2 regions of the Streptomyces sp. NPDC002057 genome follow, and region 1 is predicted to be linked to the other one. Evidence: riboswitches for the same ligand, from Rfam matches in the RefSeq annotation. Region 1 holds a riboswitch; the other holds the start of a gene.
What was found. A riboswitch is a leader RNA that binds a small molecule or an ion and turns the genes downstream of it on or off. The one in region 1 is predicted to bind cobalamin.
Positions count from the first base shown of each region.

Region 2: another riboswitch for cobalamin. It lies ahead of ABT129_RS21740 (ABC transporter substrate-binding protein); the one in region 1 lies ahead of ABT129_RS32400 (5-methyltetrahydropteroyltriglutamate--homocysteine S-methyltransferase).

Region 1 covers NZ_JBEOXR010000059.1:32,282-35,478, reverse strand. The annotation lists gene ABT129_RS32405 (hypothetical protein) at 1-422, opposite strand, end outside; gene folP (dihydropteroate synthase) at 1-3, opposite strand, end outside; partial or broken gene ABT129_RS32400 (5-methyltetrahydropteroyltriglutamate--homocysteine S-methyltransferase) at 436-1,308, opposite strand; cobalamin riboswitch at 1,474-1,692, opposite strand; gene ABT129_RS32395 (short-chain fatty acyl-CoA regulator family protein) at 1,735-3,165, opposite strand.
Region 2 covers NZ_JBEOXR010000028.1:9,543-12,739, reverse strand. The annotation lists gene ABT129_RS21745 (FecCD family ABC transporter permease) at 1-626, opposite strand, end outside; gene ABT129_RS21740 (ABC transporter substrate-binding protein) at 623-1,678, opposite strand; cobalamin riboswitch at 1,759-1,936, opposite strand; gene ABT129_RS21735 (cold-shock protein) at 2,009-2,284, opposite strand; gene ABT129_RS21730 (DJ-1/PfpI family protein) at 2,600-3,197, opposite strand, start outside.

The DNA of each region.
Region 1 (3,197 bases):
CATGACGGGACCGCCGTCCGGGAAATGAGGTGCCGGCGGTATGCCTCGGTCGTCAGGAAGGGCGGCAACTCGTCAGAGAGGAAGGCCCGTTCGAGGAACTCACGAGCCTCCATCAGTGGCCGGCCGGGGTGCGCGCGGTCCGACGACGTGCACTCGGTGTCGATCAGCTCGCGGAGTTCAGCGGAGGTGACCATCCGCTGCCTGCGCCACTGCCAGAGCCGGGCGCGGGCGGGCTCAGCGGCCGCCGTGCCTTCCCGCGGCCCGTCGGCGACGGCGCCCCGTCCCCGCAGCCAGGCGGCGGAGTACTCCAGAGCGAGAGCCACGGTGGAACGGATCTGGGCACTCGGCGGGGGAGACCCGGGGCGTCGTACGGCCAACAGGTCGACGGCACGTACCCGTGTGTCGCCGAGGGTGCGGTGCATCTGGTGCGGGTGCTCCGGGCAGGCCGCCGGCGGCGGCGAGGTCTTCGAGGTTGCCCTCGGCGCGCTCGGTGAAGTCGAGGGCGAGGCGTCGACGGGAGCGGCGGCGAGTACGGGGAGGGCGTCGCCGAGCCGGTCGAAGTAGGAGGCGACGAGCAGCTTGGGCCGGTCGGTGAGCGCGCCGAGGTCGCGGTAGGCGCGCGCGGCGGCGTTCAGATCGGCGGGCGTGCGGTCCTGCGCCAGGGCGGGCTCGTCGAGCTGCACCCACTCGGCGCCCGCGGCGCGGAGATCGGCGAGGACCTCCGCGTACACGGGCAGCAGCCGGTCCAGGAGGGTCAGCGGCTCGAAGTCGGCTGCGACGCCGGGGGCGGGCTTGGCGAGCAGGAGGTAGGTGAGGGGGCCGACGAGGACCGGGCGGGCGGTGTGTCCGAGTGCCAGGGCCTCCTGCAGCTCGGCGACCTGCTTGCGGGAGTCGGCGGTGAAGACGGTGTCGGGTCCGAGCCAGGGCACCAGGTAGTGGTAGTTGGTGTCGAACCACTTGGTCATCTCCAGCGGTGCGATGTCCCGGGTGCCGGGCCATCGCGAAGTACCCGTCGAGCGGGTCCGCCTCGACGGCCGCACGGTGCCGCTCGGGGATCGCGCCGACCATCACACTGGTGTCCAGGACGTGGTCGTAGTACGAGAAGTCACCGGTCGGGACCTCGTGGATACCGGCGTCGGTCAGCTGCTGCCGGTTCGACCGGCGCAGGTCGGCGGCAGTCCGCTGGAGGGCATCCGCGGTGACGCGGCCCTTCCAGTAGCCCTCGACGGCCTTCTTCAGTTCGCGGTTCTGACCCTGGCGGGGGTAGCCGTACACGGTGGCTCGTGCTGCCGCGGGCTTCGCTGTCACGGAACTCTCCTTCGCGAGATGTGTCCAGAACACCCCGGAACCGGGACATGGACGCGAAGGAACGCCAGAACGCGCGAAGCACGTCGCGAGAGTAATCCGCACGTGCCACTCGTCGTGTACGCCGACCCGCCCACGAGGTCACCGGAATGTCCGCGCGCGGAATCGTCCGCGTGCGGGCAACGGGCAGGTCTTCGGACTCGCGGGCACGCCCTCTCGTGGAGGACACCTACTGGCCGTCGCTTCCCAGGACCGTTCTCCGGTCCCAGTGCGTATGACGGCGGTCGTTCCCGCTCACCGCTGCGGGGCAGTCCCGGATTCCCACCGGGTTCCCTCTTACGACGTCTCCTGCCACCAGCGAAGTCCACCATTCAGACCCGAAAATGAGACGAATGTGTGGCCACGCCGCCGGGCGCGGGCCCCTCGGTGTCAGAGCTCGCCGACCACCGGGTACGGGACGTGGGTACGCCGGTCGGGGTCAACGGCGAGGACGCCGCCGGCCGGGGGCCGTGCCCGCTGGGCGCAGTCCTGCCGTTCGCAGATCCGGCAGCCCAGGCCGATGGGGGTGGTGCCGCGCGGATCATCGAGCGAGATGCCTTCCGCGTACACCATGCGTGGCGCGTGGCGCAGCTCGCAGCCGAGGGCGACGGCGAAGTCGGCCCGCGGGGCGTGGTGGCCGAATCCGCCGCGGGTGACCGTGCGCGCGATCCAGAAGTACTTCTTGCCGTCCGGCATTTCGGCAACCTGCGTGAGGATGCGTCCGGGTGCGGAGAAGGCCTCGTACACGGTCCACAGCGGGCAGGTCCCGCCCAGCCTGGAGAAGTGGAAGTCGGTGGCGGACTGCCGCTTGGAGATGTTGCCGGCGCGGTCGGCGCGGAGGAACGAGAAGGGGACGCCGCGGCGGTCCGTACGCTGCAGGGTGGACAGGCGGTGGCAGACGGTTTCGAAGCCGACGCCGAAGCGGGCCTGGAGCAGCTCGATGTCGTAGCGGAGCTTCTCGGCGGCAGTGTGGAATGCGGTGTACGGCATGAGGACCGCGCCGGCGAAGTAGTTGGCCAGACCGATCCTGGCCAGGCCCTCCGCCTGGGACGAGGCCAGCCCCGCCGCTTCCACCAGCTCGTCCAGCAGCGGTCCGTGCTCCAGGAACGACAGCTGGGTGGCGAGTTGAAAGGCGCGCTGTCCTTCGCTGAGCCAGGGCGACAGCAGAAGCAGGCCTCTCTCGGCGTCGAACCGCCGGGCATCGGCGGACCTCTCCGGGCCCGCCTGGAGCACCTTGATGCCGTGCCCGACCGCGAGGCGATCGGCGAGCGCTTCCGCGGCGCGACCGGCCCGACCGATGCCCAGGGCCGCGGCGGTCGACTCGGCCTCCCTCTCGAGGGCGGCGAAGTGGTTGTGGTGGGCGTAGAAGAAGTCCCGCACCTCGTCGTGGGGTTCGGCGGGCAGCAGACCTGCGGTGTCCTCGGGTGAAGCCAGAGCCGCCACACGTTCGGAGGCGTCCCTGTACCGCTGGTGGAGGGCGACCAGGGCGCGTGCCACCTCCGGATGGTCACGGGCCACATCGGTGATCTCGTCCGACGGTACGGACGTGCCGCAGGCTTCGTCCCCCAGGGCCGCGCGCAGATCGGTCGCCAGACGCTCCTCGTCCGCCTCGGAGAAGAACTCCGGGTCGATGCCGAAGACCTCGGCGATACGCATCAGCACCGTCGCCGTCAGCGGGCGCCGGCTGTGCTCGATCTGATTCAGGTAGCTGGTGGACAGACCGAGAGCACGCGCCAGCTCCACCTGGTTCATCCCCCGCTCCCGGCGCAACCTGCGCAGCTTCGCGTGCGCGTAGATCTTCCGTCCGGCAGGCCGTCCCATGCGGATCACGCTCCCTTCGGCTCCCTCCTCTG
Region 2 (3,197 bases), on a different contig from region 1:
CCCGCCCCGCCGAGCGAGCCGAGCAGCCAGAACAGCACCCCGCGGGTGGTCTCCGCGTCGGCGGCCGTCATCACGACGAACGAGGTGAGGGCGGAGAAGAGCTGCATCGCCGCGACCCCCGAGAGGACCACCCGGTCCGTCGAACCGCCCAGGGTGTGACTGAGGAGCAGCACGAGCGCGAAGGAGCACACGGCGCCCAGGAACGCCCCTCCGGTGACGGAGAGGACGCCGCCGCCGATGCCGAGGACGACGACCGCGACCGCGCCGGTCGAGGCGCCGGAGGAGACTCCGAGGACGAACGGGTCGGCGAGCGGGTTGCGCAGCAGCGACTGCATCACCGCACCGCAGACGGCGAGGCCGGCTCCGCAGACGGCGGCGAGGAGGGTGCGGGGCAGCCGCAGGTCCCACACGATGCCGTCCCGGATCGGCGAGACCTCCGCGGCTCCCCCGCCGAGGTGGGCGGCGACGACGGACCACACGTCGCCGACGCCGATGTCCGCCGGCCCGATGGTGATCGCCACGGCCACCGACGCCGCCAGGACGGCGAGTCCCACGACCGTCCACAGCAGCGCCACGCCCCCGCCGCGTACGACGGCGGCGGCTCCGGCGACCGGGGTCGCGGTCACTTCGCGAGACCGTACGAGCGGAGCGCGGCCGCCACCTTCTCGATGCCCTCGACGGTGCGGAGGGTGGGGTTGAGGGCCTGGCCGCTGAGGAGGACGTACCGCTTCTCCCGTACCGCCGTCATGTTCCGGGTGACCGGGTCCGACTCCAGGAACTCGATCTTCTTGGCGGCGCTCTCGGCCGACTGGGAGCGGCGGGTCAGGTCGCCGATGACGAGGATGTCGGGGTCGCGGTCGGCGACGCTCTCCCAGTTGATCTGGGGCCACTCCTCGCGGGTGTCGTCGAAGACGTTCTTCGCGCCGAGGGCGCGGGTGACGATGCCGGGGGCGCCGCAGCAGCCCGCCATGTAGGGCGATTCGGCGTTGGCGTACCAGTAGAGGACCGTGACGTCCTCGAAGTCGCCGGTGGCGGTGGCCTTCGCCACCCGGGACTTCAGGTCCGCGACGAGCTTCTCGCCGCGCTCGCGCACCGCGAAGACCTCGGCGAGGTCGCGGATCTCGCCGTAGACCGTCTCCATGGTCAGCGGTTCGGTGCGGACGCCGTCGCCGTCGCCGCTGTTGTCCTTGCCGACGCAGTCGGTCGGCGAGAGGTAGGTGGGGACGCCGAGCTTCTCGAACCGGTCGCGGGTCGCCACCCCGCCCTTGCCGAGGGTGTACGCGAAGGAGGCGGCCGCGAAGTCGGGTTCGGTGTCGAGGACCTTCTCGAAGGAGGGGTAGCGGTCGGCGAGGCGCGGAACCTTCGCGTTCTCCTTCTCCAGGCCCTTCAGGACGGGGTCCGTCCAGGTGGCGGTGCCCACCATCCGGTCGGCGAGGCCGAGGGAGAGCATGATCTCGGCCGCGCCCTGGTCGAGGGCGACGGCCCGCTGCGGCGGCCGGTCGACGGTGACCCGCTGTCCGCAGTTGTCGGCGAGCGTCAGGGGGAAGCCCTGCCCCGGTCCCGCGGCCGGCTCCTTCGCGGCCGGGGCGGTGGTCCCTCCGCCGCATCCGGTCGTGGTCAGGAGCAGTGCGCCGGCCAGGAGGAGCACGGCGGAGCGGACGGGGTGTGCGAGCGGCACGGGATGTTCCTCTGCGGCCACGGCTCATTCGCGGAGCCTGTCGTACGGTGCTCCCCGGACGACAGCGTGCCGCCGGGGCCGCCAGCAGGTCTTCGGACTCGGGGTCAGCCGGACGGAGCGCCTTCCCGGGCCTGTCGTGCCGCCCAGTGGCCGATGCTCCGCCCGTCGCCCTCACCGCTGCGCGTCAGTTCCGGTCTCGCACCGGATTCCCTGACCCGTGCACAAACCCGTTCGGGTGCGTACAAAGGTGCGACTGGCCTCGGCACACTACCACCGGCCCGCTCCCCCGCCCGGGGGCGCCGCCGGTGGCGGAGAGGTGCCGGCGGGGCGTCAGACGCGCAGCTCCTTCGCCTCGAACCGGCCCTCGCCCAGGACGAGGACGAAGGAGACCTGCTGTCCCTCGGAGAGCGACCGCTCCTCCCCCTCGATGTCCTCGGCGCTGAAGTAGACCTGTTCCTCGGAGCCCACGGGAACGACGAATCCGTACCCGCCGGCGCGGTTGAAGGAATGCACGAACCCTATGTTTCTGCCCTCCACGGCGGCCTCCTCGTCGTCGTCACCGGTGGCGCGGCCGAGGGGGCGGGGACCCCGCTCGGCCGCGTTCACGCCTCAGGGGACTTTTACCCCGTTCGCCCGTCGTTCGCCCGTTGCCCGCACCCCGACCGGTGCCGGCGGACTCCCACGTGAACCCCGTTCGAGGAAGGGCCGCGCGGGGTCCGCGTCTCGCCCCGGGGGCGGGCGGACGGCGGCGGGGTGGGGTGTGGTGCGTACACACCCACCGAGTCTGTAGAATCTTCAACAGAGGCCTGGTGCCGGAGATCCCCCGTGTCCGGCACCGGGCCTTTTCATGCCCCGAACCGCCCCGAACCGCCTCGACCCGCCCGGCCCGCCCCGCGTCGGCCCCGCGCCCTCCGTGACGGCCTACCGGTCGCGCGTCCAGACGGTGCCCCGGGCCTCGTACTCCAGCATGGTCTCCAGGCCGTTCGCCGCGTCGGGGCCGAGTTCGCGCCGGACCAGCCAGAGGGCGAGCTCCAGGCCGGACGTGATGCCGCCGGCGGTCACCAGGTCGCCGTCGTCGACCACCCGGGCTTTCTTCAGCACACCCCCCTGCCGCTCCAGGTCCGGACGGGCCTTGTGGTGCGTGGTGCAGGGGCGGCCACGGGTGAGCCCGGCCGCCGAGAGCAGCATCACGCCGGTGCACAGGGCGCCGACGGTGAGCCCCGGCCGGGCGGCCGCCGCCAGGGCGCGGGGCAGGGTGCCCCGGTCGATCTCCGCCCGGACGCCGGGGCTGTCGCGCCGCGCGTATCCGCCGCCGGGCACGACGAGCAGGTCGGCCCGGTGCGGGGCCCAGGGGTGGTCGACGCGGACCTTCGTGCCGTAGGCCGCGGTCACGGTACCGGGGCCGGTGGCGGAGACGTAACGGACCTCCACCGGGCGCTCGGAGAAGAACCCGGCGGCGGACAGCACCTCATAGGGGGCGGCGAAGTCGAGTTCCTCGACGCCCTCGAAGAGGACGACG